3 regions of the Corallincola holothuriorum genome follow, and region 3 is predicted to be linked to each of the others. Evidence: riboswitches for the same ligand, from Rfam matches in the RefSeq annotation. Region 3 holds a riboswitch; each other region holds the start of a gene.
What was found. A riboswitch is a leader RNA that binds a small molecule or an ion and turns the genes downstream of it on or off. The one in region 3 is predicted to bind cobalamin.

Region 1: another riboswitch for cobalamin. It lies ahead of nrdA (class 1a ribonucleoside-diphosphate reductase subunit alpha); the one in region 3 lies ahead of DU002_RS04785 (TonB-dependent receptor domain-containing protein).
Region 2: another riboswitch for cobalamin. It lies ahead of nrdD (anaerobic ribonucleoside-triphosphate reductase); the one in region 3 lies ahead of DU002_RS04785 (TonB-dependent receptor domain-containing protein).

What each region holds. Positions count from the first base shown of each region.
Region 1 is NZ_QPID01000002.1:102,501-113,510, reverse strand. It holds gene nrdB (class Ia ribonucleoside-diphosphate reductase subunit beta) at 1-205, opposite strand, end outside; gene nrdA (class 1a ribonucleoside-diphosphate reductase subunit alpha) at 388-2,718, opposite strand; cobalamin riboswitch at 2,855-3,081, opposite strand; gene DU002_RS03475 (DUF2167 domain-containing protein) at 3,277-4,161, opposite strand; gene DU002_RS03470 (GrxA family glutaredoxin) at 4,431-4,685, opposite strand; gene DU002_RS03465 (AI-2E family transporter) at 4,747-5,829, opposite strand; gene DU002_RS03460 ((2Fe-2S)-binding protein) at 6,043-6,240, opposite strand; gene DU002_RS03455 (DUF3373 family protein) at 6,395-7,798, opposite strand; gene DU002_RS03450 (hypothetical protein) at 7,831-8,157, opposite strand; gene DU002_RS03445 (cytochrome b/b6 domain-containing protein) at 8,216-8,806, opposite strand; gene DU002_RS03440 (tetrathionate reductase family octaheme c-type cytochrome) at 8,821-10,437, opposite strand; gene DU002_RS03435 (YeeE/YedE family protein) at 10,735-11,010, opposite strand, start outside.
Region 2 is NZ_QPID01000002.1:583,201-594,210, forward strand. It holds gene DU002_RS05540 (protein kinase family protein) at 1-957, shown strand, start outside; gene DU002_RS05545 (CobW family GTP-binding protein) at 1,150-2,211, shown strand; gene DU002_RS05550 (hypothetical protein) at 2,287-2,607, shown strand; gene DU002_RS05555 (hypothetical protein) at 2,627-3,319, opposite strand; gene nrdG (anaerobic ribonucleoside-triphosphate reductase-activating protein) at 3,364-3,837, opposite strand; gene nrdD (anaerobic ribonucleoside-triphosphate reductase) at 3,837-5,972, opposite strand; cobalamin riboswitch at 6,129-6,342, opposite strand; gene DU002_RS19420 (RHS repeat-associated core domain-containing protein) at 6,450-7,220, shown strand; gene DU002_RS19340 (hypothetical protein) at 7,498-7,647, shown strand; gene DU002_RS05580 (transposase) at 7,881-8,597, shown strand; gene DU002_RS05585 (hypothetical protein) at 8,831-11,010, shown strand, end outside.
Region 3 is NZ_QPID01000002.1:415,151-426,160, reverse strand. It holds gene DU002_RS04795 (cobyric acid synthase) at 1-650, shown strand, start outside; gene DU002_RS04790 (cobalamin-binding protein) at 647-1,498, shown strand; cobalamin riboswitch at 1,527-1,667, shown strand; gene DU002_RS04785 (TonB-dependent receptor domain-containing protein) at 1,723-3,585, shown strand; gene DU002_RS04780 (substrate-binding domain-containing protein) at 3,829-4,785, shown strand; gene DU002_RS04775 (sensor histidine kinase) at 4,790-6,718, shown strand; gene DU002_RS04770 (OmpW family outer membrane protein) at 6,784-7,461, opposite strand; gene DU002_RS04765 (lipid-binding SYLF domain-containing protein) at 7,657-8,208, opposite strand; gene DU002_RS04760 (MBL fold metallo-hydrolase) at 8,352-9,356, opposite strand; gene DU002_RS04755 (hypothetical protein) at 9,625-10,425, shown strand; gene DU002_RS04750 (endonuclease/exonuclease/phosphatase family protein) at 10,501-11,010, opposite strand, start outside.

The sequences.
Region 1 (11,010 bases), 310 kb from region 3:
GGGCGGGTAACTCGGCAAAATCTTTACGGTCGGTAGAAAGGTCGACCTCTTCCGGACGCCAGAAAAATGAAAGCTGCTTTTCAATGAGCTGCTCGAATACCGGATATTTTTGCCGGTCATAACGGGAGACATTCACGTTCTCACCAAAGAACATATCCTGCTTGAACGTCTCAAATTTGTTTTGATTAAAGCTTTTATAAGCCATTAGTTTGTTCCGCTTTTATTGTTCTGTTTGCGATTCATTTAAATACCCCTCACCCCAGCCCTCTCCCCTTGGAGAGGGGGCAACAGCACAAGCGCACTCCCGTCCGCTTTTCTTGTCTCCTTCTCCCTTGGGGAGAAGGGCGGGATGAGGGGGCTTTTTATCCTTTAAAAAATCCGCTCAGGCTAAATCTTACAAGCGCCGCCTTCACAGCCCTCGTCATCGTTTTCTACAACGGTCGTTTCAGCTGGGCGAGCCTCTCCCATTACTGGCGACTCGTTGGATAAATGCTTGTCCGTCGCACCGTCGCGAGTGTTGTGGTAATAAAGCGTTTTCAGGCCGCACTTATAAGCACTAAGTAGGTCTTGCATCAGCAATTGCATCGGCACTTTGCCTTCGCCAAATCGCGCGGGGTCATAGTTGGTGTTGGCAGAAATAGCTTGGTCGACGAACTTTTGCATCACTCCGACCAACTGCAAATAGCCCGTGTTACTCGGGATATTCCATAGCAGTTCGTAGCTATCACGGAGTGTTTCTAACTCAGGAACCACCTGCTTCAAGATCCCATCTTTCGATGCTTTAACACTGACAAAGCCTCGCGGGGGTTCAATACCGTTGGTGGCATTACTGATCTGAGAAGAGGTTTCAGAGGGCATCAATGCAGTGAGGGTGGAGTTGCGTAGCCCATCACGCAGAATGTCAGCGCGTAGCCCTTCCCAATCACAATGCAGCGGTTCATCGCAGTAACCATCCACATCTTTTTTGTAGTGATCTATCGGCAATTCGCCTCGGGCATAGGTGGTATCAGCAAAGGCATCACAAGCGCCCTGTTCACGCGCTAATTGGTTAGATGCTTGCAGCAGATGATACTGGATCGCTTCAAAGGTACGGTGGGTCAAACCCAGCGCTGAACCATCAGAATACTTCACGCCGTTTTTGGCCAAATAGTAGGCATAGTTGATCACACCCACACCCAGAGTGCGTCGTTTCAGCGAGCCTTGCTGCGCCGCAGGCACGGGGTAGTTCTGATAGGTCAATAAGCTGTCTAATGCACGCACCAATAGATCGGCAAGTGGGGCTAATTCGTCTAACGACTTAAGCGCACCGAGATTAAATGCCGCCAACGTACAAAGCGCGATTTCGCCCTCTTTGTCATTAATATCCTGCAGTGGCGTTGTAGGTAGCGCGATCTCAAGACACAGGTTAGATTGACGTATCGGCGCTTTAGCCGGGTCAAACGGACTATGGGTATTACAGTGGTCAACATTCTGAATGTAGATACGGCCCGTTGACGCTCGCTCTTGTAATAAGCGAGAAAACAGCTCAACGGCTTTAATGGTTTTCTTGCGAACGTTGGTGTCTTGCTCGTATTGCTGATAGAGCTTTTCGAACTCATCCTGATCAGCAAAAAACGCCTCGTATAGCCCCGGTACATCTGACGGACTGAACAGTGAAATGTCCGCATTTTTTAGCAGACGTTGGTACATCAGCCGATTAAGCTGTACACCATAATCCAGATGCCGAACCCGATTCTCTTCCACACCGCGGTTGTTTTTAAGTACCAGCAACTCTTCTGCTTCTAAATGCCAAAGCGGGTAAAACAGCGTCGCAGCACCGCCACGAACACCGCCCTGAGAGCAGCATTTCACCGCCGTTTGGAAGTGCTTAAAGAATGGAATACAACCGGTATGATTGGCCTCACCCCCTCGGATAGATGAACCAAGCGCGCGAATACGTCCGGCATTAATACCAATACCCGCACGCTGACTGACATAGCGCACAATCGCAGAGGTGGTGGCGTTAATAGAATCCAGCGAATCACCGCATTCAATCAACACGCAAGAGCTGAACTGGCGAGTTGGCGTACGCACGCCCGCCATAATCGGCGTTGGCAAAGAGATTTTGAACGTAGACACCGCATCATAAAAGCGACGTACATAATCCAGACGAATGGACCTGTCGTAGTTAGCAAACAAACACGCACCGATCAGCAGATAGAGAAACTGCGGGCTTTCGTAGAACTCTCCTTTCACCCTGTCTTGAACCAGGTATTTACCTTCCAGCTGCTTCACGGCAGCGTAAGCAAAGTCCAAGTCCCGTTGGTGGTCGATAAAACCATCCATCAGGGCGAACTCTTCCATGCTGTAATCCGTTAGTAGCTGGGCATCGTAACGTTGCAGATCCACCAACCGACCCACGTGCTGGTATAGCGAAGGCGGCGTGTATTGGCCATAGGCTTTTTTACGCAGATGAAAGATGTTCAGCCGGGCAGCCAGATATTGATAATCAGGTGTCTCTTCCGAGATCAGATCCGCCGCAGACTTAATCAATGTTTCATGAATATCTGACGTGGTAATTCCGTCGTGAAATTGCAGATGTGCTCTAAGCTCGACTTGAGATACAGAGACAGTATCAAGCCCTTCTGCCGCCCAGGTGAGTACCTTATGGATCTTATCCAGATCGAGCGGTTCATGGCGGCCATCACGTTTGGCAATTGAGATATTTTTGTTATTCACCTTGTCGAACTCCGTAGCGACAAGGCAGGGGAAGGTATGACGCCAGCCATGCTAGCGTTCAGGCGAACAGCCGGGCATGGTCGAGCCACACACCGGATCACCCCGCCCGATGTTTGACGAATCAGTTAGTTGGTGCGAAAAACACACCGCGACGGCAGGTCTCCTGGCTTGTGCGTCTTCGCCTTGACTCGCCTTCCCGGAATCTCATTCCAGTGGCTATTGAGCGTGGCTCTGCACTTACAGTTGCGGGGGCAGCTGCGGAATTATTAGCGAAAAAAACACCACTAATTCACCGCATTCCCTATTAATCCGTGGACATTCTATTGAAGAAGCCCTTGGGAACCGTTCGGCACATATAGTGGTTCAAGAATTGATTTACGTCAACATATAGTGTTTAAAAGGTGATTTGATATACAGAAGTTAAATAAAAAATGAGCATTACAAATGCAAAAATTAGATTTGCTCAATGCTCTCCATTCGGAGAGCATCAACTCACGCTAGGTGTTGACCCCAATATCCCCGTCGGCGACGCAAGGTTTACAGGGTAACCTTCAAAAACTAATTTTTCTTACCCGTGATAGCGCGGAATATGCCACCAATGGCAACTAAAGCCAGCCACCAAAACTTTTTCAACAGCAGCAAAAAACCGGCAATAGCACCCGTTTTCGCCGCCAGTTTGCCGGCAACAAGCGCACCTAAGCCATAAGCTGCTACCTCATCATAGGTGGGGTCAAAATCTTCGTAACGATGACCATCAACGAAGTTCACCATCGCCAGTACGCTATCTAAACTGCCATTGATCTGATCAAGTTGGTTCATACCAGCAACAAAATTCATCTCCAGCACGCCTTTGCGACCTAAGCTGCGGATGCTGTAGTTCAGGGTATGATTGGGATCGTGGTCAAACTCCAGCTCTTTCGCCCAATAGAGTTGATGACGACTTTTGTCGTAGTAAGGTCGAGCTGCCCAACCGACTAAATCAATTGAGCCATAACCTGCTGCTTCGCGCTCACCGCTCTCTGACCGGGTATCCGCCTGCATCTCTTCTAACAGTTCGTCATAATCAATGTTGTAGGCATCTTCATCAGAAACATAACCATCTTCTTCAAATGAGATGACAACCGCCCAGGAATCCTCGTCCAGCGGAGTCTGCCCAGCAGGCAATAACATCCCTAAAGCGCCAGTGCCTGGCGGGTTTCCCCAAGCCTCGCTGAGCACACGCTCGGCATCTTGCGGGTCGAGATAATAGAAATCATCCGACACATGAAGTCGAGCCATACTGCCCGGCAACAGGATCTCGCCGGTTTGCGGATCCAGCGATGATAAGAACTCCGAAGACCATGCCAGATAAGCCTGATCTTCAGCACTCAACATCTCATCTTGAGCAAGCAAAGTGCAGGGTAAAACAGATGCAATAAAACAGAGGGCGGGTATCAATCTCATTTTCAATTCCTTTTTAAAACAGCGAGACAGAAATAGGGTGCCTAAACCCTTAAGTGGATGTTCTGACTAAACAAAAAGCGATGACAATTAGCCACCTGCAGTCGTTTATGCAGCGCAAAACAGGTTAAATTTACCGCAAGAACATGCTAATTAATCTGATTAAAGATAAGAAGTGGGTGTTTTAAGCCTGCTTTTCTAGCAAGAGAACTGGCAAGTGCGATAAATAGAGGGAGAAAACTCCCTCTGCAAGATAGGTATGGCGGGAAAGCCTACTGCAAATGCTCTTTGGCATAGGCATCAAACTCGGTAAAGCCACCAACATGTTCCTGATCGATAAAGATCTGCGGCACCGTTTCTACCGGCTTACCAACCGTTTTTTCTAGATCGGCCTTACTGATCCCCTCTTCATGAATATCGATGTAACGGAACTTAAAGTCGTCACGATCCTCAGTTAACTTCTCCGCTAACTCTTTTGCCCGCACACAGAAAGGACAGCCTGAACGTCCAAAAATCACCACAAACATAATCGTTCCTCGCAATTAACCAATATATATCCAATGACCGCAACCCCCTGTCGGCAAAATATTAACGGCCGTCCTGATCATCGAGAAAATTAGAGAACTCTTTTTCGTATAGATGAAACAGCACCAGGGTAATAGAAAAGATCAGTGGCCCATATAATAGCCCAATCAAACCAAATACCTGTAAGCCACCGAGCAAGGAAAAGAACACCACTACGGTACTCATCGATGCCCCTTGCATAAACAAAGGCCGCAGGAAGTTGTCAATAGAACCAACGACGACAACGCCCCACACCACCATAAAGATGCCCCAGCCAGTCTCCCCTGTGACAAACAGGTAAATCGCGGCGGGTACCCATATTAAGGCGGTACCGACAAAGGGGATCAACGATGCAAACGCCATCATCGTACCCCAGAACAGCGCCGGAAAGCCTGCCATCCATAGACCTATGCCACCAACAAAGCCTTGAGTGATGGCAGTCAACAATGAGCCCAGTAAGGCTGACTTGCTGACCTTTTTAATATCAGCCAACAATGCATCTTCCTGACTACGCGACAAAGGTAATGCGTGGCGGAAAAACCGGATCAACTTTTCATGATCCCGCAGTACAAAAAACAGTACGAACAGCATCAGGGTAAAGTTCAGAAAAAAGGTGGTGATACTGCCCAGCATGGCGGTAGAGATGCCGACAAACTGTTTGCCCATGCCGCTGCCAACATCCAATACTTTAGCTTTAATGGTTTCGGGATGCAGGGCGTCTTCAGGCAGCAGTTGGCCAAGTAGTTGCTTTATCTTGATCACCCAAGGATGACCCAATAGCTGATGGACATTGCCACCGTCAGCCCACTCTCGCACGGTACTGGAATAACTGACGCCCTGTTTAAGGATCGCTATCATCACCAAAATCGACGGAATAAGCAGCACTAAAGAGAGCAACAGACAACTGACAATGGCTGCACTGTTCTTGCGACCATTGAACTTTACGACCAGCCAATCATGGGCAGGAACGGTCAGCATACCGATCAATAAAGCCAAAATAATCGGCTGTATATAGGGTTGGATCAGCGCATAACTCGCATACAAGGCAACCGCTAAAAATATCAACAGCACCAAGCGATTAGAGCGCCCTTCAAATAGGTTTGTCACAGCAACATCCCTGTGAGGAATCAGATAAGTAAAACCACTATAGCGAGCGACCCAAGTCGTCACAATGAGTTAGCCAAGAAGATGGGGCAAAGGTCTCACCCCTTGAGCAAGCTCGAGGTGCAAGTGCACTGAGAACAAAAGAGGGCTTTCAGTATGGCGGAGGAAAAGATAAAGCATTCAGCGGAGCGCAGGAGCGGGAGTGATAAAACGATATTAAGCCGCACTGACAAACAAGGAGTCATCGATTTCAGCCAAAGCCACTTGGATCACCTGCTTGGCTTTACAAGCACAGTTGCCACATTGACTGGCAACGCCCATCGAACGTTTCACATCAGCCAAACGTTGAGCACCGTTTGCCACGGCTTCTTTCAGCTGAGTATCAGTAATGCCATGACAGATGCAAACAAACATAAACGCCTCCAAACTTCGATGAAGGCAAATGTAATCTAAATGCGAATCGTTATCAATGCCATTTTGTTGATTTAGATCAGTCATTGGTTATAAGTCCTGCAAGCAAAAAAGGCAGGGAAGAGCTCCCTGCCTTGTCATCTTCGCAGCCGTTCAACTAGAACTGATAACGGATCACTGCGCGAATATCTTGCGCATTTTTTACCGGTGGCGGCATCCCCATCATCTGGGCCATCTGCCAAGCATCGTCAATACGCATTGGCGTGCCGGTGGCATTGCCAAAGAAACCGTTACTGCCGGTATAGTCGTAATCGATGTAGGTATAACGCAGTTGCAGTGTCAGCGCCTTATCCACCAGCGGTAGATTGTAGTAGGCCTCGTAGGCATCGCCACGTGCGGCGATCTTGGAGCCTATCATGGTGTCTTCACCATAGGTGAACGAGCGCCAGTATTTGGAACCGTGATTGAACTCAAAACCAAACGAGTCATCGTCGAAGAAGCCCGGTACATTGACCCCTAACCAATAGGAATAGCCACGCTCATCTTCTGTTGATCCCAACATCGCCATATCACTGTTGGGATCGGTCTGCGACATAGAAACAGAGGCAAACAGACGGGTGCCGTCGAGGAAATCATTAATAAACTCCCCCACCCCGTTCATCTCGGCTGACAAGGTAACGTTATTCAGATCACCGAAATCATAGAAGGTCTGCTCACCTGTCATCATGATGTCATTCATATCGAGACCAATCATGTTGTTGGCATGATATGCCTGCAGTTTCACATCGTATTGACCGTCGTTATAGGGGGTAAAGATAATGCCCACCATATCAATGTCGTCGGTTTTGTCTGGATCTTTGGCGTAATCGGTTCCCGCTGGACTGAAACGGGAAGTAGCATTGCTCAATCCCCGTCCCGCACAAAATTTCAGAGCATTACCTGTGAGTCCAGTCAGCTCTTCCAACCGCAGATTCAAGCTCAGGCCATCAAACTCGACGTTGATTGAGTGACCCAGCGGTGAGTTGGCTTTGTCGAACCCTTCGCGGTGATTAGCGAGAAAGCCAGTGGTCGAAGGACGCCGACCCAAACTGAATGTCCATGGCAGCTGCTCATTACCGAAGAAGGCATCCCCCAAATAGAGGAAATAGGCTTGTTTCACCTTAATGGTGTTGTCGTCTAAGTTTTCACTCACCACCCAATCAAAATCCGCATAGCCTGATTCGTTACGTTGGTTATGCATGGCGGTATCGCCAAAGGCTTTGTTGTAAGCCAACTGTCCACGAAACAGCAGCTTTTCGTTATACTGATAGCCCATATTCAACCACAAACGATTAGCCAGTAAGTCATCGTTTGAGGCGGTCGAACCATCCGCCAACTCATACTCAATGTTGTCCATCGACACACGATAATCGACACTGAAGTTAAGATGATTTCCGCCAGTTTTTTTCTGTAACTCGCGCACCTGTTGCTTGAGTGCTTCAACATCATCGTTCAGATCCGCCATCGCGGGCATAGAAAGCCCTAACAGCACGGCGGCAGCCACACCAGTTAATCTCTTCATTGGAAAACTCTCTTATTGTTTTTATAGGCCGGCTAGTTGCAGTCAGCTAATTCACCACTGTCAGCCGCATACTTGATGGCAAAATCAGCGACATCCGGGGCGATCTTTTGAAAGGTGTCACTTTCCAAAAACTCTTGTGCTTGCGGGTACTGCTTGGAGAATTTCTTGATGAACTTCTTACCGTCATTTTTAAAGAAGCGCTTCCACTCGACTTTCAGATGTTCTGACGCAAACTCCTGACCATTGATTTCAAAATAGGGACGCAAATACTTGAGGTAATACTTTTTACCTTTATCAGCATCAGCGTGGGCACTGAACGACAGCATCACGGCAATCATTACTAAGACTATTTTTTTCATCTCTTTAACCTCTTAACCAATCACAAATGTATGTTCTATTTCCGGTTCTCAAACACTGCTAAACCTCTTCCTTACCGGTGATCATCGCCCGCAGATGGGAGGAGATCCTTTTACCGAAGGTGATCATGTACAGGTGGATCACCAGAAAACTGAGCAAGGAATAGGCATTAAAGGTGTGTAGCCATGCCACCCAATCAATGCTCTGCAACCAACCGGCCGCGCGTAATTCAGGGAAGAAGAAGTAAAGGCAGCCGGTGGCAACTTGTAACGGCAACAACCCGAACACGATCCCCAGATAACCAGCTCCCTGCAGCGGATTGAACTTCTGTGCCGGTGTCATGTGATGGGGATGTGACTCACCCTTGAATACGCCAAGCAGGTAGAAACGCACGGTGGCGCCAAGTCCCTCCAGTCGCGGCAGATACTGACGCCACTCCCCGGAAGTGAAAATCCAGGTGAATGCCAACACAAGTAACACCGCCCACGAGAAGCCAGCCCAATCATGCAATGACACGGCATCAGCAAAACCAAACAAGCGGAAAAAACCGTGCAGCTCAAATCCGGTCACGATCAGCAGCAACACCATCGCCGCCTGCGCCCAATGCCAGAAACGTTCAAATCTCTTAAAAATGACAACCACAGCACTCATGTTGTTTTCCTGACTCAAGAAGTTTTGGCATTATTAACGGCACGACGCCGTGCCGACAGATAGCGATAGCCACTATGGCCAGCCACACCGAAAAGGCCGCCAAAAATAGCCAGGGCACCGAAGGCGTCGACCAGCGAATGGGAATCTCGTCCCAGCAGGTAGAAATCGTTCAACCCCGCCAAGCGCCCCTGTTGCTGGTGACATTCAATGCAGTCCACCGCTTGCTCACCGGGCGCCACCATATGTTTGATAGGCCAGTAGCCATTGGTCTCGATAAACCCGTAACTGCCACTGAATTCAACATGGTTATTGTCAGCCCCTACCTGCAATGCTCTTTGCCAATCAAATTCAGTCCAAAATGCACCGGAGCTTTTTTTGCCATAGAGCTTGATCGGCAGGATGCGATTAAATTCAGTGTCATAGGGTTGTTTGCCGCGATGGATCTTAAATGGCCAGATGCGGGCATCCTGATCACGGTAGTCACCGGTCGGCGGGTTAATATCAATAGGGGCAGCCATCGGATCGATGACGTCCTGTAGAGTTTTCTGCTGCAGTTCACCTTTGTACCAGCGATACTCTGGCACCACATTTTTACCCCAAGTAAAGGTGCCTTTCTTCGACATATAGCGATGGGCTTCCACACCGTCGAACAGCGCATCTTCAGAGAATGGCTTGCCATCTTTCAGCTGACCCGCGGTGGACCAATCCCAACTCAATTTGGTCAGGTAAGGGCCTCGGGCCATCTCCGGAATATGGCAGGAGGCACACGCTACCTTGGCGGTGTGGTTGTCGAGTTGCCTTTGATCGTGGGGCTTGTTGCCGTGACAGGACTCGCAGGAGAGGTTTTTGCCATCACGCTCGGCGCGTCCCATATCTAATTGGTGATCAACAAATGCCACCTTGCCGTTGTAACGTCCGGCGATCTCATGGCCACTAGTTTTATGACAGGTTTGGCAACTGAAATTGAGCTTGTCACTGCTCATGTGCACATCAAGTTCATGCACTGGGTCAACCAATGACATGTCGGTGTCGCCATGTTTTACACCGTTACCTCCGCCCCCGTTGGCATGGCAAGAGAGGCAATTTTCTCGCTGTGGTTGGCCGACATTCTGTGCCACACGGCGCAGATCCACGGCGGGGATCAGTTGACCACCAATCAAGGTATCTTCGTAGTAAGGGTGGCCAGACATGGCCGCGGATTTTTTATAGGTGCCCGTAGTGTCATGACACACCAGGCAATCGACATTCTCTTCCGCTTCAAAGTCGAATTTATCATTACGCCAACCATAGCCAGCGTGACACTGAGTACAGCTCTCATTACCGCGGGCAGCGACACAATAATTGTTAAAACCGTTCTCGCCTTTGCCTACCATTTTGCCGTCTACTTTCGCAGCCCAACGCCAATGAAATGAGTCATGTACCTGTTCAGCGGCTTCGGTATGGCATTCCAAGCAGGCTTCGGTGACGTCCGGAGCGTAATCAAACGCCTGATCCAGTTGTTCAAATTTGCTGTGATCGGCAGTCATTGCCGCACGAGGTTTTGGCGTACCATCAGCTTGTTCATTGGCCAATACATTGGTTAAAACCAAAAGCAATACGCTGGCAAACAGCAACAACCCTTTAATTTTCATCCCACCTCACCACTCACGATGTCGATATGCTGTTTCTGCGGTGGCTAGGATCGCTACTCAGCAGATAACGATCGGAAAATTAACATGGGGGTTACAAAGGAAAGGCGGGTTGAGATCAATATAAATAGTGAATTGCGTATTTTCTTAATTAATTTATTTCGAATGTGACTTGGTTAACAGCCGTTTATTCGATAGGCAAAGAACGGGGTTGTCGTTAATAACATTTAGGGAGGTGTCATTTCGGGAAAAACAGATGAGTCAGCAGGCATCTGCCTGCGAACTCATCCCCGAATAGGTCTAAGTGAAGCGTTTCGCCAACCACAGTCCGATTGTCATCGCTACGACAAACAGCAGCAGCTGAGTTCCGGCAAAACTGAGGGAGGCTAATGCCGGGCCAGGACAAAGCCCAACCATACCCCAACCGACACCAAACAGGGCAGCACCAGACACAAGGCGACGATCAATCTGTTTGAACGCGGGCAGCTTAAAGCTATCACTGAACAGTGGCTTAGCGGTGCCAGACGAATCATCCGCAGAACGCTCCACTCTCGGTTTAACCAGCAGAAAATACCC
Region 2 (11,010 bases), 170 kb from region 3:
GAGACCTTTGCCGGCGGTCTAACCGCCCATGTTTACCATATCCGTGTTGATGGTAAAGATTGGAACTTAAAACTGAAACGGCCTGAGAGTTTGGTTAAGAATGTCGATGGGCAAACTTCATTTCTCAACGAAGTGCAGCGACGGCGGGATTTTCAGCAGCTAAAAAACCAAGCTGCAACCAGCAAAGCGTTTGCCCATGTTGTGCCGACTGTGTATGCGTCGTTCCAACATGGGGTGATGTTATCCCCATGGATTGAGGGAAACTTGTTAACCGAATTCAATGAAGTGGTGCTGACCCAGTTATTTGATACTGTTGTTAACTTCGAACTTCAAGGGATCATCGAGTGGGATCTGTGCCCCGGTAATATTCTGTTTGATGGCCATGATATCTCGCTGTTCGATTTTGGTTACTGCTACACCTTTGATCCGCTCAGTGAGTTTAATAGTTGTGGGCTGGATGCGCCGCTATTCCACAGTGTGGAGCGGCTGGAAACGCGCAATTTCTTTGGCTATTTGCTGAAAAAAGAGAGTACTTGGTCGCAGCGGGAGATCATGTCGCTGTTCGAATTAGAGAAGCGACTGGCGTTGCAGGCCTATCAGCGTAAGTACGCAGCTCTTAAAAAAGCAGGAGCACAGCAACAGGTACTTGATTGGGTGCAAGGCTTTGTTCAGCGCTGGCAACAAGCTTTATCCACGCCTTCAGCACTCGATGATCTGTTTCTGGTAGAGAGTTTTCGTTCCCATCTATTGGACGTCAATGATGATCTGCATGGCCAATCCTGTACGCCAATGACCTTGCAGCGTTTAGATCGGGTAGAGCAAGTGCTCACAGATCATTTTGATGCTCTGAAAAAGCTGGATGGTTTGTTCTTTGGTGATGAACTGTTAACTCAGCAAGCATTGTTGAGTCGCACAACAGAGCAGCGGCGTCAGGCGAAGGCGTTCCAATTACAGTAACAGTGAACAGTTCTGACAACGGAGTTGATTAGAATAAGCTTTCACTTGGCTGCCGGTACGCTAGTTTTATGCCGTGAAACTGCGCCGCGTTGTCTGATTATAATTAGGTTGTTGCAGGCTGGCTCTGAATTGGCATCAAGCCATGATAAGCTGGCCTCCCCCGAGATTCTTAGTTGATTTTTGCTCGTGAAAATTATTACTCAGGCGATCCCCACCAATATCATCACCGGCTTTCTTGGTGTCGGTAAAACGACAGCGATCATGAAGCTGTTGCAAGATAAACCGGCCGATGAGCGCTGGGCCGTTTTAGTGAATGAATTTGGCGAAGTGGGGATCGATGCGGCCTTAATCAGTGGCGATCCGCAGGCCGCGCAGGGTGATAACGGCACGTTGTTCATTCGGGAAGTGCCCGGCGGTTGTATGTGCTGCACCGCAGGCGTACCTATGCAGGTGGCGCTGAACCAATTAATCAAACAGGCTCGTCCCGACCGTTTACTCATTGAACCCACAGGCTTGGGTCATCCGAAGGAGATTATTGCTGCGCTGTCAGCTGTTCACTATCAGGATGTGATTGAGTTGCAAGCCACCATTACTTTGGTGGATGCGCGTAACTTAAGTGATTCAAAATATCGACGCCATGACACCTTTATTCAACAGCATCAGGTGGCAGACCTTATTGTTGCCAACAAGTCGGATCTCTATCTAGGGGGAGAGCTTGAGGCGTTAGAGCAATTTCTTACCGAGTTGAACTTACAACATCTACCGGTTAAGCAGACCCGTCAGGGTGAGTTAGCGCTGGGGTGGCTTGCCGCACCAGCTAAAGGCAAAGATCCTGATACTGGTACGACTGGCGTCGGTGTTTCCGCAGCCGTCGGTGTGGCGACCAATGAGAGCGCTTTGAGTGATGAGCGCATCGAGCTGACTGACAAAGATCTTACTGGCTTGGTAAGGATCGATAGCAATGAAGATATGGGGATGCTCAGCACAAGTTGGATCGCATCAGGGTCGCTAACCTTTGACTATCTGCCGCTCTATGCATTGCTAACCGAATTGCCATTTGAGCGGGTAAAGGGGGTATTTCGTACCTCACAGGGCAACGTTGCATTTAATGTCGTTAATGGTGTGCTCTCTAGCTGCCCGTTAAAGCAGTGTGACGATAGCCGCGTTGTTGTGATAGGTGGAAATCGGGCCGATCATGATCGTTTTGAAAAGGGACTCAGGGGCTGTTTATCGCAGAACGGAGTATTAGACTGAGCGATGAGAATGGCTCTGTCTCGACACGCCATGGCAGGCTATCTAAACTTGGAGTTCTTACGGAGGTGTTATTAGATGCGTCAGCTTGGTTTCGGATTGCTATGTTTGATTTATTCTTCAGTGTCGTTAGCCATGATGGCTCCTAAATACCAGGTGGCAGAAGATTTGCGAGTGATGACCGATTTTATCGCCGCGCATCCAAAGGTCGCAGAAACGCTTGAATCAATCGATTATAAAGCGCGGACGATATATTTTAGCGATGGCTGCAAAGCTGTATTTGAAGTGCCTGAAAGTAGCGTGGTATCGCTGTTGTTCTCTGAGCCACCTCCGCAGTTAACGTTCAAAAGCAGTAACTGCGAACTGGAGTATGCCAATAAGCCTGATCAACCGCGGTGAATCTGTGTTGTTGGTGAGATTATTTGGGAAAAAGCCGCAGATACTGTTCCCGTAGGCTGAGTTTGAATAGCTTTAAAAAGAGCAGATAAGCAGCGCCGCCTGCTAGAGTGGCGGTTGCAAACGCAAGTTCTGGCAACGCTTCCACTGAACGAAATTGCAACCAAAAAAGAAGCATCGGTGGTACCGATGTGGCCATCACAAATCCCATCACTTTGGTCTCTTTCCACTGCCTTTGTAGCAGTCCGAAGCAACCGCCAGCAATCATTGCCAGTGGTAGTGTTATTAGAGCCAATAAGAATACGCTTAAGGTGATATCTGCATGAGGGGCGATTGCAGCGCTGTATATCAAAAGAAAGAGCGTGCCGAACAGCAGACTACAGAGAGTAGCTGAGCACCCCGCGAGCAGGGCTGGGCGTAACAGATGATGAGTCGCGGTTAGTCGATGGATCGTGACCTTAAACACGCGTCTCTCTTGTTGCATCTCACCAAATTTAAAATAGCTGGCGAGCAGCGTGTATTCTTGCTGGCTGATGGCTTGTTGCTCATCAATCATCGTCAGTATTTGTTCAGAGAAATCCAGCGCTCGCCATCCCTCGAACATCTCTATCATTACTGTCCAGTCGCTTGCCGATTGGGGTGTGAAACGTTTGAACAACGCGCCACGCTCTGTTCGGATCTCTACTCGGAAGTCTTGGAACATACGCGTGATCATTTGGCTGCTTATCCGTCTGTTATCTTGAGCGCACATTAAAGATATCATTTGGTGCAGTTGAGTGTAATGACTTGTTGGTTACTGCTGCCACGCCAAGGCAGTTCTGGCGATGCTAATGCTTGCTCAAACTTGCCGTCGATCAGCACATCTATCAGGGCGGTGACCTGCTGCTGTTCGGTGGTGAGTTGCCCAAAACGATAACCGGTCCAGCACCAAACGTCTTTGCCCTGGCACTCGTTGCGAACTCGGTTTAGTAGATGCAATACAGCGTCCAGATTGGCCGGATGTAAGGGGTCGCCGCCTGACAGCGATAGCCCCTGGCGGCGGATCCGCGTGCAGTTGAGGTCAGCAATGATCTGATCCTCAATCTCTGAGGTGAATAAGATCCCGCTGTCAGCACGCCAAGTCGACTGGTTATAGCAGCCCTTGCACTGGTGTTCGCACCCTGACACAAACAGGGTGCAACGGGTACCGGGGCCATTGACCACATCCACAGGGTAATAGGCGTTTAGGTGCATTACAGGTGCTTCACTCGGCGTTTTACCTCTTCCTGCTTGCCAGCATTAAATGGCCGCGCATCTGGGCTGCCTAAATAGCCGCAAACCCGACGCGTCACCGATACCTTGGCTGGATCATGGTTGCCGCAGCTAGGACAGGTAAAGCCTTTGCTGGTGCAATCAAATTCGCCTGTGAAATCACACTGGTAGCATTCATCTATCGGCGTGTTAGTACCGTAGTAGGGCACGCGATCGTAACTGTAATCCCACACATCTTCTAGCGCCTGCAGATTATGCTGCAAATTGGGGTATTCGCCGTAGCAGATAAAGCCGCCATTACTGATCGCAGGGTAGGCCATCTCAAAATCGAGCTTGTCATAGGGGTTGGTATTTTTCTCAACGTCGAGATGAAAGCTATTGGTGTAATAGCCTTTATCCGTTACCCCTTTAATAATGCCGAACTCTATGGTGTCTAAGCGGCAGAAACGGCTGCAGAGGTTCTCACTGGGGGTGGCATACAAGCTAAAGCCAAAGCCCGTTTCCCGTTTCCAGCGTTCAGTCGTCAGACGCAGATGCGCAACAATCGCTTGCGCTTTTTGCTGCAACATTTGGTCATCGAATGGGTGCGCATCGGTAGCCGTTTGTTGCTGGTTGTAGAGTGCGTTGATGGTTTCATGCAGGCCGATATAGCCGAGGGAAATAGACGCGCGGCCATTCCTGAACAGTTGCAGTACATCATCATCGGCTTTTAAGCGCACGCCACAAGCGCCTTCCATATAAAGGATCGGTGCGACGCGTGCCTTGACACCTTCCAAGCGGGCGATGCGCGAATCGAGCGCTTTTTTGGCCAACAGTAAGCGGTCATCAAGCAAACGATAAAAGTTCTTTTCGTTACCGTCAGCTTCCATCGCCAGCCTTGGCAGGTTAAGGCTAACCACGCCCAGATTGTTGCGGCCATCATGAACCTCCACGCCGTCCTCTTCATACTGACCTAAGAAACTACGGCAGCCCATCGGTGTCTTAAAGGAACCCGTGACTTGCACCACTTGCTCGTAGTTCAAAATATCTGGATACATGCGCTTCGAGGCACACTCCAAGGCCAACTGTTTTATCCCGTAGTTGGGATCTTGCGGGCTGCGGTTAAGGCCCTCTTTAATGACAAACACCAGTTTCGGAAAAACTGCGGTTTTGCGATTACGGCCTAATCCGGCAATACGGTTCTGCAGAATGGAACGTTGGATCAGTTTGGCTTGCCAGCTTTCACCCAAACCAAAGCCGAAGGTCACAAACGGCGTTTGGCCATTGGCGGTGTGCAGGGTATTCACCTCATATTCCAATGACTGAAACGCGTCATGGCACTCTTTTTCGGTTTGCGCTTGGGCGAACGACTCGGCATCCGATACCTGCCACTCGGCAGCTGTCGCCAAGTGCTTCTCGTAGCTGGCGGTGACATAAGGTGCCAGTACCTCATCGATACGATTGACCGTGGTGCCGCCATAGATATGGCTTGCTACTTGGGCGATGATCTGTGCGGTAACCGCCGTGGCAGTGGCAATCGATTTTGGCGTATCGATCTCCGCGTTACCCATCTTAAAGCCTTGCTCTAACATCCCTTTTAGATCAATCAGCATGCAGTTAAACATCGGAAAAAACGGCGCGTAATCCAGGTCATGGTAGTGCAACTCTCCCCGGTCGTGGGCGCTCACCACATCCTTTGGCAGAATATGACGACGGGAGTAATGCTTGGCGACGATACCCGCCAACAGATCGCGCTGGGTGGGGATCACCTTGCTGTCTTTATTGGCGTTTTCATTCAGCAGATTCAGGTCGCTCTGCTCCATTAAGCCGCGTATTTCCTGATTCAGGTGACTGGCTTTTTCCCGGGCCAGATCGCGGTCGTGACGGTACTCAATGTAAGCGCGGGCCACCGCTTTTTGCTCGCTGGCCATCAAGCTGTCTTCCACAGCTTGTTGGATCTCGTCGATATGCAACTCGGAAAGCGGTGCTAATTGACTCGCTACCTGCTCGGTGATCTGCTCAGCTATTTTTGCCGAACGAATGCCGACCACTTCGCAAGCGCTTTGTATCGCCAACTGGATCCGTTTGGGGTTGAAAGGGGCGCGACTGCCATCCCGTTTAATCACGACCTGCTGCATGTTCATCTCCTGAACTTATTATTCTGTACTGCTTAGATTGATGTAGGGCGATGGTAAGCGAGGGCAAATAGTCACAGCATGATAAGTAGGCGAACATCAACTAGCGCTGACCATATCGCCCAATCATTCATGTTGCACTGGTGCACCCCGCCCAGCATGGCATTGGTGATTGCGGCAGGTCTCCTGGCTTCTGGTATTGAGTTAACTGCCGCCTTCCCAGCGCTAAGCCAGTGGCTTTGCCCATCAGATATGGACAGAAGATGCAGCGTACCAACCAGATACAGTTACGGGGGTAGCTCCGGTTTCTCACCGGATTCCCTATTGTCCCCATGCTTGCGCATGTGTGCGGACCACAATCTGTATATATAGTGGCAGTAAAAAGCATAAGGCACTAGATGTGGTGTTTGGTGAACTACAGTTTCATTGATCGAAGGCAAGCTTTTGGATGGGTGAAACCAAGGAATCATTTAAAATGTGATGCTGCCTATGGATCCCGACGGTGATGGCAAGAAGATCTATTTCAATATGCGCTTCCCGGGCCAATACTATGACGGTGAAAGTGGGCTGCATTATAACTACTTCCGGGATTATGACCCCAACACTGGGCGGTATATTCAGAGTGACCCGATTGGCCTGAACGGTGGGTTGAATACTTATGGGTATGTTGGGGGGAATCCGACAGGGTTTGTTGATCCCAATGGGCATGCAAGAGTTAACGTTAACGGAACTGACCATGGTTATATGAATGCTAATGATTTTGTTGGGTTTATAGGTGGATTAGAAAATGAATCAGTCCATGAATTATCACTTTTAGAACATGGTAAACCAGGTATTATGATGGTCGGTGAAAATGGCAGTATTAGTATTCACCCTAACGGCTATGCAAGACTTAGTAATAGCGAAAGAAAAAGCTGGAAGTTATCAGATATTCTGCGAGATAAAATGGCTCCAGAAGGCCATATCGATTTGCTAGCGTGTAACAGCGCAACGCCACCGGTTGATGACCCTGGATATGGAAGCCTGGCACAAGTTCTGAGTAGAGATCTTTCAGGCATAACTGTATCCGGTTTTGGCTCTCTATACACTGGTAAAGATCCTCTCTCGGCAGTAGCTATACCTTTACCATATAAGGATAAGAGATGGATTAAGTCGATTTGGCAAATGAAAGATCACTTTCAAGGTGGTCAATTGACACATCGAACTTATGACCCAGGTTCACTTCACAATGCCGGTGGAGTAGCTTTCTAGTAGAAAGTTTTTCATTATCTGTTTAAGGCTATTCTAAGGTGAGATAGGTATGTCAACATTTCTAAAGATCTGTATTTTTGTCGTTGGAATCTTGTTTTTGACTATCCTATTTTCCCTTAGATTTCCTTATTTAATTAACTTTACTGGGAAATCTCTGTTGAGATGTCTTGACTATCAATTGTCTATAGTTAGGCTGCTTGACACTCACGATATCTTGCAACTAAAGACCTTCGACCTAGACCGGGAAATATTTAGCGATGCTTGGGGAAACGTTATAATGGTTGAACGTAATGAAGGAAAAGAAATAGTTTATTCATTCGGGGAGAATGGTATTGATGAGCATGGAGAGGGAGATGACTTGTCTCTTAGTAATGCTGATGCTCAAAAGGTTTATTATTGTGGCGAAAAAAACAATCGTCAGGATTAAACTATCCTTTATTAAGATCAAAGGATCAAAGGGGTCAGATCAAAGGGGTCAGAGTCGATCGATCAAAGGGGTCAGAGTCATTAATTTTGGCTGGTCTTTGTTTTGATTAGGTTGACTTTCTACGAAGTCGCCATTTTTGGCGGCTTTTTTATTGTGTATTTTTCGCTATCAGCGAAGTTGATTTTTTGCCGGACAGGGCTAGTTTTAAGGTTTTATGTCAAAGGACTGACGTGATGGCTAGGCTCCCTCGTTTAAATCTTCCCGGTATTCCTCAACACGTTATTCAACGTGGTAATAATCGACAGGCCTGCTTCTTTGCGGAGCAAGATTACGCCGTGTATTTGGATAGGCTCAGGCAGTACGCCAAGCAGTACGCTGTCAGTGTGCATGCGTATGTGTTGATGACGAACCATGTGCATTTGCTGATGACACCTGCAACAGAAAAGGGGGTGAGTCAGTTAATGCAATCTTTGGGGCGATTCTATGTTCGTTACATTAATCAAACCTACCAAAGGAGTGGCACGTTATGGGAAGGTCGATATAAATCGGCGCTGGTGGATTGTGAACGTTATTTTCTGTTGGTCAGTCGTTATATAGAACTTAATCCGGTAAGGGCAGACATGGTTGCGCATCCGGCGGAATATCCGTGGTCGAGTTATCAGGGGAATGCGTTGGACAAAGCGATCGCTTTATTGACTCCACACCCTTGCTATATTGCGCTCGGCGCGACGCCTTTATTGCGTAAGGCGGCTTATCAAGCCCTCTTTAGGCATCATATTCCTGACTATACGTTGAAAGAGGTCCGCGATGCGACCAATAAGGCTTGGGTGCTGGGAGAAGGGCGCTTCAAAGAACAGATCGCCAAGCAGACGGGGCGCAGGACAAGTCCGCTTGGCCGAGGTGGAGATCGAAAGTCTGCGGACTTTAAAGGGCTTTCCGGAAATCAATGACTCTGACCCTATCGATCAATGACTCTGACCCTATCGATCCGACCCTATCGATCCAAGGCGTCGTCAAAGTGTGATGTGGTCCGGCACATGGTCTCACCTTTGATCTGGAAGTATAAACAAAACGTTAGTCAAAGCTAACAAATAGTTGACTAAAATTAACGCATACATAACAATATCGCGTTAAATTTTTAACAAATTCAAATAGTCAGTCTTGAAATAGGAAGGGTTGTAGTATGTACCAAGGAAGAAAGGGGTTTTTAATATTCCTACTCTCCGTTGCTTTAACAGCTTGCGGTGGAGGTGGCGGAGGTGGCGATTCTGAGCCTTCTCCAGGGGTTGAGCCAACACCAACGCCTGAACCTTCACCCGATCCGGATCCCGTTGTACCTCAACCTCCTGAAGAAGTGCTTAAATCGTCTCTGTTGCTGCCAGCAGATCTTATTGACTTAAAAATAAGTTATAACGCGACGGGTAGCTCGCTATATAGAACCCATTTTTCCGCTAAAGAGCAGAAAGGGACCCATATAGTTTCGCCGTTGAATTACTCCAATGGTGGGCGTGAATATTATATCGTCAGTGAAACCAACGCACACCTCGCTGGTTGGTTTTCGCCGATGATTAATGTTAATCAGACAAACTACACCGCAGAGTTTATCCTTGATGATCCAATAGCGTTAATGAGTGATGAACTTGGGAGTCTATCTATTGGTGGCTCCGGTACAGTTCATATTGATCCTACATATGGTGACGTCGCTTTTAGTTTCGATTCAGGTGAAATAGAGCGATTTGGTAAAGAAGTTGTCACTGTTGCTGCGGGTACGTTTTTGGCAGAACACATTGCTATTGATATATCAGCTCATGCAATCATCGATGGCTATAGCTTCTATATACCTTATGAGGTTGAGTGGTGGATTGTTCCTAATTTGGGAATAGTTCAGCGCAAAGAAGGATCAGTCGCCACGTTTACAATGGGTTATGCTGTTACTGGCGATAATGACAACGATGGACTAGATAACTTTATTGACGCGTTTCCTGATAATGGCGAAGCGTTATATGATTTTGATGGTGATGGCATATCTAATCATATGGATGATGATGATGACAACGATGGTGTAGTTGATAGTGAAGACAGTGACAATTTAAATCCATATGAATCAGCTGATACCGATGGCGACGGAATTGGAAATAATGAAGATGATGATGATGACAACGATGGCTATTTTGATTCATTTGATGAGTATCCACTTAATCCTGAACGACATGTAAAAACGGAACTGGGAGAGTCTTCCATCACCTTGACGAAGGAACTGTCTTATGCGGGCCAACAGTCAGATAACCCAAGCTTTGATTTGTATTATTCCACCCAAGAAAATATAGATATCAACCCTAGTGTGATTGACGCTGACTGGTTAAATCTCTCTATTGTGAATAGAGCTTCAGGAGAAAAAGGGGATATTGGATATATTCGATTAACAGTCGATTATTCGAAACTTGAGGTTGGTGAATACAATGCTAGACTGTTAGTCAACGACCCTATCGAAGCAACTCCGTTAGAAGTTAATGTTAAATTTAATTTGACAGCCCCTGCACTATATATTGAATTATGTGGCGTCACCTACGACTCTGGAAGGAATTGTGATGATTCAGTAAATTATATCAGTTTTGAAAAAGGCTCTGCGCTGAAAAAAAGATATGTTGTAAATACTGATCGTTATGGTCACTCCCATATTTCTGGTGCTATTGAGTTTGGTAGCGTATCTTCATTTATGGAGCTAAAAAAATCGACAGAAGACAGCGACGGCTTGCTATTCGATTTATCGCTTGATCCACTTTTAACTAGCGAAACAACAGAGAAAGGCTATGTGGATTTAATTCAAAAGCTGGAAGACAGGGAAATCAGCACGCGAGTAGAATTTGATGTGTTTTCATCAGCGGGTGTTTTTTACTCAGATGAAGCCTCGGTCAGTTTTAGCTCTTTCCCTGATACGGAAGTACTGTCTCAAACCATTCATCTTATCAGTGAACAGCCATTGCCTGAGGACTGGTCTGCAGTTTCTGACCAGCCGTGGCTGCAGCTGCACAAGTTCGACAATACTCTTACATTAAGTGCTGATGTAACAGGTTTGGAAGAGAGTATATTACATGAAGCTCTAGTGACGATTAGTGCAGACGGTTTTATTAACGAAACTGTTGAGGTTCCTGTTTCATTTTGGATTGGTCCGGCTAGCTTACCAAGTAATATTAAGCTTTCATCCCTAGGGTATTTTCTATCGAATGCACTTGACCCATATCGTCCTTATGTTTATTTATCTAGTAAGGATAGAGATACTAGTGTAACGGTTTATAATTACTATACAGAAGAAGTTGTTCGTGTTTTTGACATATTGTCTGATCTAGAAACTGAAGCCGATTC
Region 3 (11,010 bases):
TAAAAATGGGGGATGCCATGCCTGCGGCAGATCTGGTGATCCTACCCGGCAGCAAATGCGTGCGTGACGATCTGGCTTTTTTACGTCAGCAAGGGTGGGATAAGGCGATCGATAAACACCTGCGCTACGGCGGTAAAGTGCTAGGGATCTGTGGTGGCTTCCAGATGTTGGGACAACATATTGCAGATCCCAACGGCATAGAAAGTTCCCCAGGAACGAGTGCTGGCTTGGGTTACCTGAAACTGGAGACAATCCTGACGACAGCTAAAACCCTGGAAAACCGCTCAGGGCAGCTGCAACTCGACGAACATCAGGCAGCAGTAAAGGGGTATGAAATACACGCAGGTGATAGCCAAGGGGCAGCGCTTTCAAGACCACTGATGACACTCAATGGTCAACCGGAAGGGGCGATCGATGAGGATAATCAGATCATCGGCAGCTACCTGCACGGATTACTCGATCACCCAGCCGCCTGTGCCGCCGTACTCTCCTGGGTTTGTGGTCACACGCTGGCCACGGTAGATGTTGATACACTGCGCGACCAGGAACTTAATAAACTTGCCGACGCCTTCGAAACACATTTAGATTTAACCCGGTTCAACAGCTTCCTTTCCATTGACACACCAAGCCTTCAGGGAACGAACAGATGATAAAAACAACACTGGCTCTATTGGCCATCTCCACATTTTCACTCACCGCCTATGCCGCGACGCCACAGCGCATTATCGCCCTGTCTCCCCACGCAGTTGAGATGCTCTATGCCATCGGTGCCGGCGATAAGATCATCGCCACAACAGAGTATGCAGATTACCCGGAAGATGCATTATCGATCCCTCGTATTGGTGGCTATCACGGCATACAGCTCGATCGGGTGATAGAACTAAAGCCCGATCTCATCGTGGTATGGCAAGGTGGAAATCAGCCCGGTGATATCGAACAACTCAAGCGTATGGGTTATCCCATCTACCACAGCGAACCGAGCAAGCTGGAAGAGGTTGCCAACGAAATGGAGCAGCTTGGCGAGATGCTTGGCTATCAAGAGCAAGCGCATGCAGCGGCGACCGCCTACCGCCAACGCATGCTGGGACTAAGACGAGCCTACAAAAACCAACCGCCAATCAAGGTGTTCTATCAGCTATGGGGCACCCCGTTAATGAGCGTGTCGAAACAGAGCTGGATCCATCAAATGATCGACCATTGTGGCGGTGTCAATGTAATGGCCGAGGCGAAAACAGCCTACCCGCAAGTCAGCTTAGAGCAAGTTCTACTGAGCGAAGCCCAGGTGATCGTGCACCCAGATGATCACGGCAGTAACAGCGCGACCGATTTCGATTGGCAAGCTTGGCAGGAACTGCCAGCCGTAAAACATCAACAGATCTATGGTATTGATGCTGATCTTTTGCATCGCTTCTCACCTCGTGCGCTGGATGGCATGCACAAGCTGTGTGAATCACTGATGACGGCACGCAGCCGTTACACAGTAAAAGGCGACGAATAAAGAGAAGAATTCAATCGATTAGAAAATCGGTTAAACAACAGGTTTGGGCGACACAGTTTCAGCCACTGATGTCATTCGGGAAGCCGGTGAAAATCCGGCACTGCCCCCGCAACGGTAACTGAGATCGATGATCACAGAGTCCGGAACCGACCCAAGCTATTTTGCGGCAGGTAAGCCGTTACACATTGAACCTGACGCGGAGGGCGTCATTTATGAGGAAAACAATGCACAACACGTTTCGAACCACAACAAACAAAACCCCTTGGTACCAGGTTTGTCTGCTAACACTGGGCGGTATTATCAGCAATCATGCGGTGGCAGACGAAGTGCTGCCAACGGACGAACAACCCGTTGAACACATCATAGTCACCGCCAGTCGAACACCACAAAATGTGGATCAGGTGATGGCCTCGGTCGAAGTGATCACCCGTGATGAGATAGACAAGCTGCAACCAAAATCACTGGCCGATCTATTAGCCACTGTCGCCGGTTTGGACGTTGCCCGGCAAGGGGGCGCAGGTCAACAAACCTCGTTGTTTACCCGCGGTACCGGCTCTGACCAAACTCTGATCCTGATCGATGGCGTTCGCAGTGGTTCCGCTACCCTTGGCAACAAAGCGATCGAGAACTTGCCCATGGCACAGATCGAACGTGTCGAGGTGGTGAAAGGGCCAAGAGCCTCGATGTGGGGATCCGATGCGATTGGCGGCGTGATCAATATTTTTACCCGTCGCATGAGTGCAGGTGAATATCAGTTAGGTGCCGAAACCGGCAGCGACTCATACGTCAGCGGTGATGGTCAGATAGGTGTTGGCTACGATGCTGGTACCACCACCATCAGCCTGAGCGCCGAAGATAGCCGTGGCTTTGATGCCCGTGAAGATACAGAGTTTGACGACGACGGTTACGATCGCTTATCTGCCGCGATCCGCGGTGATTATCGCGTCAACGAGCAGATCGTCGTTGACTGGATAGGCCAGGTTGATGATGGCAGCAACGACTATGACAACAGCTACGGTGCCAACAAGAATGATTACGATAATTACCTTTGGCAACTGCGAGGTAATTACCAAACAGAACAATGGCTAAGTACCTTCGCCTTCTCCCAAACTCGGGATTACAACAAGAACTATGGCAACGGTATTGCCAAAGGCGACGGCGACTTCTTTGAAACACGTCGTAAGCAAGTAAGCTGGGTTAACCACTATCAGCTATACAACCCGTTCACGGTTTCTGCCGGTGTTGATTTTTATCGCGAAGATATCAACGCCAACACCGACTATGAGGAAGATTCCCGCGACGTATCGGCGATCTTTGGCAACGCCCTGTTTCAAGATCAAAAGTGGATCGCAGAAGCAGCCATTCGCTACGATGATGTCGAAAATATCGACTCAGAAACCACTTACAATGCCAGCATCGGCTATAACGTGACAGACAAACTGCTGGTAGCGCTCAATGCAGGGCACAGCTTCAAGGCACCGACTTTTAATGATCTTTATTATCCGGAGTCATTTGGTTCGAAAGGCAATCCAGATCTAACCTCTGAAACTGCCGACAGTTATGAACTCTTGCTGCGTTCAAGCTATGCCGGCATCAAAGTGACCGCCAGTCTCTACTACACAGAGATAGACGACCTCATCGAATGGGTCTGTGACGAATTCTGGAACTGCAGTCCAGAGAACATCAACGAAGTGAAGATCACCGGCGGAGAATCCACTGTTAACTTCAGTACAGCCGGACTCGATCACCGAGCCACCTTGAGCTACGTTGATGCAGAAGATCAGGCCACAGGCTCACAATTAATTCGTCGCGCTCGGAAAACAGCCAGTTATCAGGTGAGTTATGATTGGCAAGATTTTGAGCTGTTAGGCCAGTATGAGTATCACGGTGAGCGTAGCGATGCCGGGCAGCGTTTAGATGACTATCAGCTAGTCAATATCGCTCTAGCATATTATGTCACGCCGAGCTGGACCATACGGGCGAAAGCCAACAACCTGTTCGATGAAACCTACCAAAATGTGCTGGGCTACAACACCCCTGGCAGTGAGTATTTTGTCGGCGTCTCGTATCGCGGCTTTTCACTGTAATTAGCAGTGTTCGCTATATAGCTACAGAATGAACGGGCCAGATAGTGGCCCGTTTTTTTCGCTAATATACCTGACCATAAGTTCCGCTAACCCGGTGACTCCCCCTCTTATAGCCTCACCAAATACTGCTGGCTCTCACTTCCCCCTCTTCTCGCCAGGGATGATCAACTTAGTTCCCCTTATGACAGCCGATTAACTATGCTTACAGCTGAATTACGACAGTCAATCTGTGGGTGGTATTCAATGTTAAAACAAATGATTAGTGTCTCAATCATCTTCTGCGCCTTGGTTATAGCTGGATGTAATGAAGCGCCAACGCCTCCTTCACCCACAACCGAGAAAGCCAAACCCTTTCGGGTGCTACTGGTAATGAAGTCGTTGGTGAATCCGTTTTATATTGAGCTACAACGTGGCGCAGAGCTAGCCGCGGCAGAGAGCGGTATTGAGCTGATCGTCAAATCAGGCACCAATGAGACATTGGTGCCACAACAAATTGATATTATCGAACAGCAACTGAAATTAGGTGTCGATGCCATTGTTATTGCGCCTGCTGACTCTGTTCGCATTATTCCGGTACTCAAGCAGGCGATACAAAGCGGCATTAGCGTGGTTAACATTGATAACCGTATCGACCAGGATGCGCTGGCGCGTAGCGGTCTTGAACCGATCCCATTCGTCTCCGTGGATAACCATCAAGGGGGGTACTTGGCGGCCGAGTACCTTAGTCGTGGCGTCGAGCAAGCAGCCTCGGCACTGATTATTGAAGGCCCCCGCGCCGCCGAAAACGCCCGTCAGCGGAGAGACGGCGCCCGCCAAGCATTCGACGAAGCAGAGCAGATCACCGTCGTCGCCTCGGAACAGGCAAACTGGCACCTTGATCAGGCCTACGCAGTGATAAAAAGGGTGCATGCGCTGCATCCGGATCTGTCTCTGGTGTTCTGTGCCAATGACATGATGGCTCTGGGCGCGGCTCTTTACCTGCAGGAAAACAATCTGCAACAGATAAAGATTGCTGGGTATGACAATGTGCCCGACGCCCGCTCGGCCATAGAACAAGGGTTAATGGTTGCCACCATTGATCAACAGGCTTTCCAGCAGGGGTATGTGGGCGTGCAAACCGTTGTAAGCTTATTGAATAAGCAAAAGGTAAAAGATAGCGTGTTAGTTGACGTCAAACTGATCACCACAACGGAACTGTAACACGATGATCTCAGGGCCAGCCTGGTTCAACCGACTGCAAAACAGGTTACTTACCTATATGGCGGTCGCAACCTTGCTGCCTTTAATTGTACTAGGCGGTGTCACTTACCAGCTCTCCGTCAATGGGCTAACCCAACAAGCAGAAACACTGACTCAAGAACTGATTGAAGAACGTGCCGCTTCTGTTGCATTAATGGCAACCAATACCGAAAGGCTCGCTAACCGCATTGCCCAAAATGACGCGGTAGCAGAGCTATTGCTGCGAACACAACAGCAAACAGAGTTAAGCCGTATCGAAAAACTCAAACTGCAGTCAAGAATCGAAGCGGAGCTCAGCTCAATGATCCGCGCCAATGATCTGCTTGCGGTTGAAATCATCACCGATGATTCGATATTCGGCGTAGGTGACGTTGCCGCTGACGGCACCTACGACACCGCGCTGTTTACGAATTGGTTGCAGCAATGTCAGCAGCGCGAGCAGGTACTGTGCTGGCCGGGAATTGAGCACAACACACATATCCAGTCTCCCTACGGCTTAGTCTTACCCGCACTCTATTCGCTAAAAGAGTTTGATGAACAGTTGGTGGCCTACCAAACCGTTGGTTTTCTGGTACTGAAGTTCTCGATCAGCGCACTCTATGATTACACCCACTCGCAAAACCAAGACTGGATGTACCACATCATTGTCGATCAGAAAAACCGGATCATCTATCACCCATCACAATCCAAAATTGGCCAAACATTAGCTCTGAACACAGCAGCAAGCGATGACACTGCCCGCTTTCAAGCCACGCTCTTCAACGCATCCGAGCCACTAGAGCGCCACTTAGAAACAGAGATCACCAATATGGGCTGGCGTACGATAGGTGTCATACCGCAGTCTCGCCTGCAGACCAACGCGCGCCTTATCAGCCAGCTCACCATAGGTTGTATCGCTTTTTCTCTACTGCTGATGATACTGGCGATGCTCTATATTGCGCGCCGGATCATTTTACCAATACGCACCGTCACCGAAGCCAAACCCAATAGCGAATCAATGCATCCCATTACCACCCAATACTCCATTCAGGAGATCAACCAACTGGTGCAATGGTTCAATGACTACACCAGTATCGTCAGTAATGAGCGCACTCAACAGCGAGAATTAAAACGAGCCTACGACACCCTGCAGCAAACACAAAAACAGCTGATTGAAAGTGAAAAGATGGCAGCGCTGGGTAACTTAGTGGCAGGTGTTGCCCATGAGATCAATACACCGCTAGGCGTAGCGATCACGGCATCCTCCATGGTGCTGGAAAAAACTGAGATACAGCAACGCAAACTGGCAAATGGAGAACTGAAGCGTAGCGACTTGGATCACTACTTTAACGATGGCCACCATGCGCTTAACCTCACCCTAAATAACCTGCATAGGGCAGCACAATTGGTACAGACCTTTAAACAGGTAGCCGCAGATCAACACCAGGAACATAAACAGGAACTTCTACTTCAGAAAGCGATCTCAGACGTCTTTGTCAGTTTAGGACCACAGTTTAAGCGCTTTGATGTCACCACCCACCTTAACTGCGATAAGAGTCTGAAGATCACCAGCTATCCGGGGATCGTATGGCAAGTGATCTCGAACCTAATGACCAACTCCTATAAACACGGGTTTCACCCTAAGGACAAGGGCGAGATCAGGGTCGATGTCGAAGCGGCGGAAAGCTGGGTGATTGTCACCTATCAAGACAGCGGCCAAGGTATTTCACCACAGGATCTACCGCATATTTTTGATCCCTTTTTTACCACCCAACGCAACCAAGGCGGCACCGGCTTAGGCCTGAATATCGTGTATAACCTGGTAACGCAAAACCTTGGCGGCACGATTCGTTGCGATAGCAAACTCGGTAGCGGCGTGGCCTTTACCATCAACCTGCCCTATATCGCGCCTTAGCTTCAATGGGTGATCACAACAAAAAACGGGCTAACCAGCCCGCTCTTTTACTCTGTATTCGCCCATTAGAATCGATAACCGACACTGGCCATATAAACCCAAGGGTCAATGTCGACACTCACACTGCTTTTAGCGCCGCCCACTTTAAAGTCGGCATCCGTACTGATATCGATATAGCGCACCTGCGCATTGACGAACCAATCTTTATTGATCGAATAATCAGCGCCCAGCTGTGCCGACCAACCGAAAGAGCTATCCAGATCCAAGTCGCTGAACCCCTGCTCTTTACGACTGCCACTAAACTCTTCATCGAAGAATACGGTGTAGTTGAGGCCGACCCCCACATAAGGGCGGAACACCGACTCGCTAGTACCAAAGAAATACTGCACAGAAAGCGTCGGTGGTAGATGACTGACTTCAGCCAGCTTGCCATCGCCCAACCCTAACTGCGACTTTTCCAGATCAACATCATGGGTAAATGGCGTTGCCGCCAGCAGTTCAACGGCAATATTGTCGGTAAACATATAGGCGAAGTTAAGACCGATCTGGGTATCATCATCTACCCCGATCCCCATATCGGTTGACCCCAAGCCATCGACATAGACATTACCGGAACTATCATCAGGTGAGACATTAATGATACCGCCGCGTACTAACCAGTCTCCCGCCTGGTGAGCTTGTGCCGCAAGAGGGGACATGAGAACTAAACCGCAGAGAACAGAAGACGCTATTTTTGTTTTCATCGTGTTAACCACTTGTTGTTATTTCGATGAAATTATCTAGCGGCTAACAGGTGGAGCTCTTGATCTAAATCAATTGATGCAGATCAATTAACGAGCGCAATCACAAAACATAACTCTGACATCTATATTCAACGACTTAACCTCAACCGATTAAGCGAGGCTAAGTCGTCGCATAAAACAGGACAAATAGTGCCCCTAATTTAACTCATCACTTTTCCAGTATTTTGCGCCTTTTGCCGTAGCCTGAATTGCTAATCCCGCCTCTGTCAGCTGGTACACGGTAACATCACCAAATTTTGCACCACCGCTGGCTTCGCCCCCCTTATCTTTAGTCTTTGCTGCGGCATCAGCTTCACCACCAAAAACCCAGCCATCATCAATAAATGAGTTCAAGGCTTTCTGAGTATGGAAAACAAACAACACTCGGTAATCCTTAGCGCCTAGGCCAAGGCCAATACCGCCCTCGCCCATCTCCATATAGGTGACTTTCCCAGTCGAATTGTTTTTAGCCATGCCGTAGCCACCACCACCAGCGACAAAAATCACGTTGACTTGAGCATTTGAAAAAGTAGCGTAACCCGCAGCAGAACCCATAAGTTTCTTCGCCGCAGGTTCCTGTTTGTATACGGCGCTGATAACTTCCTGATTCATTTTTTGAATCTCCGCTCGCTGCTCTGAGGGGTTTGAACCTTTTGCAGAACATCCCACAAGAACCATAGCTATCAATATTGAAAGTACTTTATTCATTGCTTCACCTTTTATCGGGATTTAAGTTAAGAGACAGACTCTTGCAAAAAGCATAGTCAAAAATTGAGTATCTCCTTAACTCTACTCAAAGAAATTCAGTAGCAACGACTTGCTAATTTTTTATCGAACACAATCTCACAAGGTCACTGACTCAGCAGCCGGGCGCTATTGCTTAGCTGTATCTGCAACTCAGTCATAGGCATGACAACAAAGCGGTCAAAAGTAATTTCACTCGGCTGCGCTGTGCTTTGCAGCTGTTTATCTAATAGTGCTAGGTCTTGAACACTTAATGGTAGCGGTAGTTCATTGGGCTGATACAAGGTGCCGATTGGGTAGTACAGCCCAGGCGTGGTGGTCATTTCTATATGTGCGCCCAATACAGCGCTGACTGGATGGGTTTGAGTGAACTGATACAGCCGATGCACACTGTCGCGATAATCCTGCCAGTGCTTTACATAGATCAAACCGGGATAAACGGTATCACCAGTCAGCAGCCACTGGGTTTGTGGATCATAGATGGCGATGGATTCTTCCTGGTGGCCCGGTATCGGGAATACCGCCAGATTCCGACTCCCCAACTCGATATTGGCCTCGCCCTGCGGCCAGCTATCAAAACCAAAGAACTGGGTCATGGGTTTAGCTTTGGGAGATACCAAAGTCACCTCTGACACTCCTTCAAACTGAGCATCTCCAGCATAATGATCGCTATGACTATGGGAATGAATCACCAGCCATGGCTTCGACTCGCCCTCTGAGTGTTCAGACACCAGTTGTTTAACCGTTTGATACAGGGGCAATAAATCAGTGTCATCGCTAGGGCCAGTATCCACCACTAGCACTTTCTCTTCACCTATCAGCAAATAAACAAACGGCGCTTCAAAGCTGATGCACTTGTTGACCCGAAGGATATAACTGGTGGCACTGTGCTGATAGACATCAATCGCGCTGTAAGGCGCAGCAGAACACGCCTGCTTACCATCTGCCCACTCTTTTTCCAGCAAGGGTTTTACAGAATTTGGAAAATCGGTTTCAGAGTTGCGTTGGTCCGCAGTGATTTCAATGCGTGCATCCAATTTGGGTGGGGCACTGCAGGCGGTAAGTAGTAAGGCCATTATCTGCACCAAAAATGTCAGGCTGAGAGTTTTCATTCTAATCCTTCGATATCACTCATCTGGTTCGCGATCAGAATACCGATAGCCTGCCCAACGAGTGATTAAGAAACGTAACAAAACGCTACACGTATTTTTGGCTACAACGGTAAGTATTGGTTAGCAATAACTAGGATCTGTTTTAGCGGTTGAACTTAAACTGATAATCTTTAATCTTGTTTGCCTGAGAACAACATAAGTTCAACTATGTTTTGCCACACTAATGCAGCGAGGAACGCCATTAGTTATCACCCCAAAGGACTTTTCAATGATTCGATTTCTCTTTACCCCCCTACTTCTATCCTGTGTTTTTCAAACCTTCGCAGCAGACAACCAGCCAGAAACTAACCCCTTAGTTACCAGCGGTATTTTCACCCGGGTCAACCCTGGTGAAGTGATGGCACATCTGGATGAGGAGTCAGAAAAGTCACCGCTCTATATATTCATGGGATTAGATGGCAAAGGCTGTGTTTACTGCGCTAACTCACAAAAGATGCTCGAAGGGATGACTGATCAGTTCGATCTTGGCTATCGCCATATCTATGTTGGTTTTAACAGCCTGAGAGAGATAAACGACTACCCGGAACTAAAGCAAAAATTCTTTATTTCCGGACTTCCGGCATTTTACGTCTACTACGACAAACAGTTTGCAAATATGCATTCAGGGAGCTTTGGAACCGAAAAAGACGCAGAGAATTTCTGGAAGTTTGGCAAATGGAACATCCAAAACACTACCGGCTCAGTTTTTCACACAGTAAAAAGTGAGCCGGACCTTGCAGCCATGCAGTTTCATAGTGCCGTCACATTCTACCGATATGGAGGGGCCCGTGGATACAAAGCTCTTGCCATGACGGTATCGGGTTATAAGTTTAAGTTTGGCGAAGGCAGAAGCGAGGCCTCTCAGGAAGAAGCGGATTTGGCGGCGATGGATGACTGCAAAAAATACCAGCCAAAGCAGGCCAAAATGAAATGCAAGTTGGTCGCTTCAGGCAATCAAATAATACCTGATATTTTTAATCCGGATATTACCGAAAGACTTGCGCTATATATAAGCCTAAAAAAGAAATAGGCAGTTTATAACCAATAAAAAGGGCGCCGAAGCGCCCTTTTCTCATTAAAGCTTAACTTCGGTGAATTCAGTTTATTAACGCTTAACCTGAGCAGACACTCGGCGACAGAATCCAGCCAGCATGGCGAAGAGGATCATGCCGTAGCCGGTTGAACGGAACAGGCCGTCATCGTCATCATCGCTGTCAGAGCTAGGCGTGCCACTGTTATCAGAGCGCTCAGTCAGTGTCGCATCCACATACACCAAACCGTGATCCGAGCTGGTCACGCCGGGGCCTACCAGACGGTACAGCACGTCTGCACGGCCAGGCCAGAATACGGCGGTATGCTCAATCTCGAAACCGAAGATAGACGGCAACACGTAGTCAGCACGCATCTTCCAGTCAGCGGTATGCATCGGCGCATTTTCGTTGCCTGCATCGTTCTGTTCGCCACCCGTGCTCATTGGCGCCATGGTGCCATCAATATACGCACTTTCGGTCAGCAGACTAATAGGATCGCCTGTGGCATCCCCTTCCACCGACGAGGCATTCAGATCACCCATAATCACGAAGCGCTGACTTTCGCCCAGGCCACCTGTGTTGCC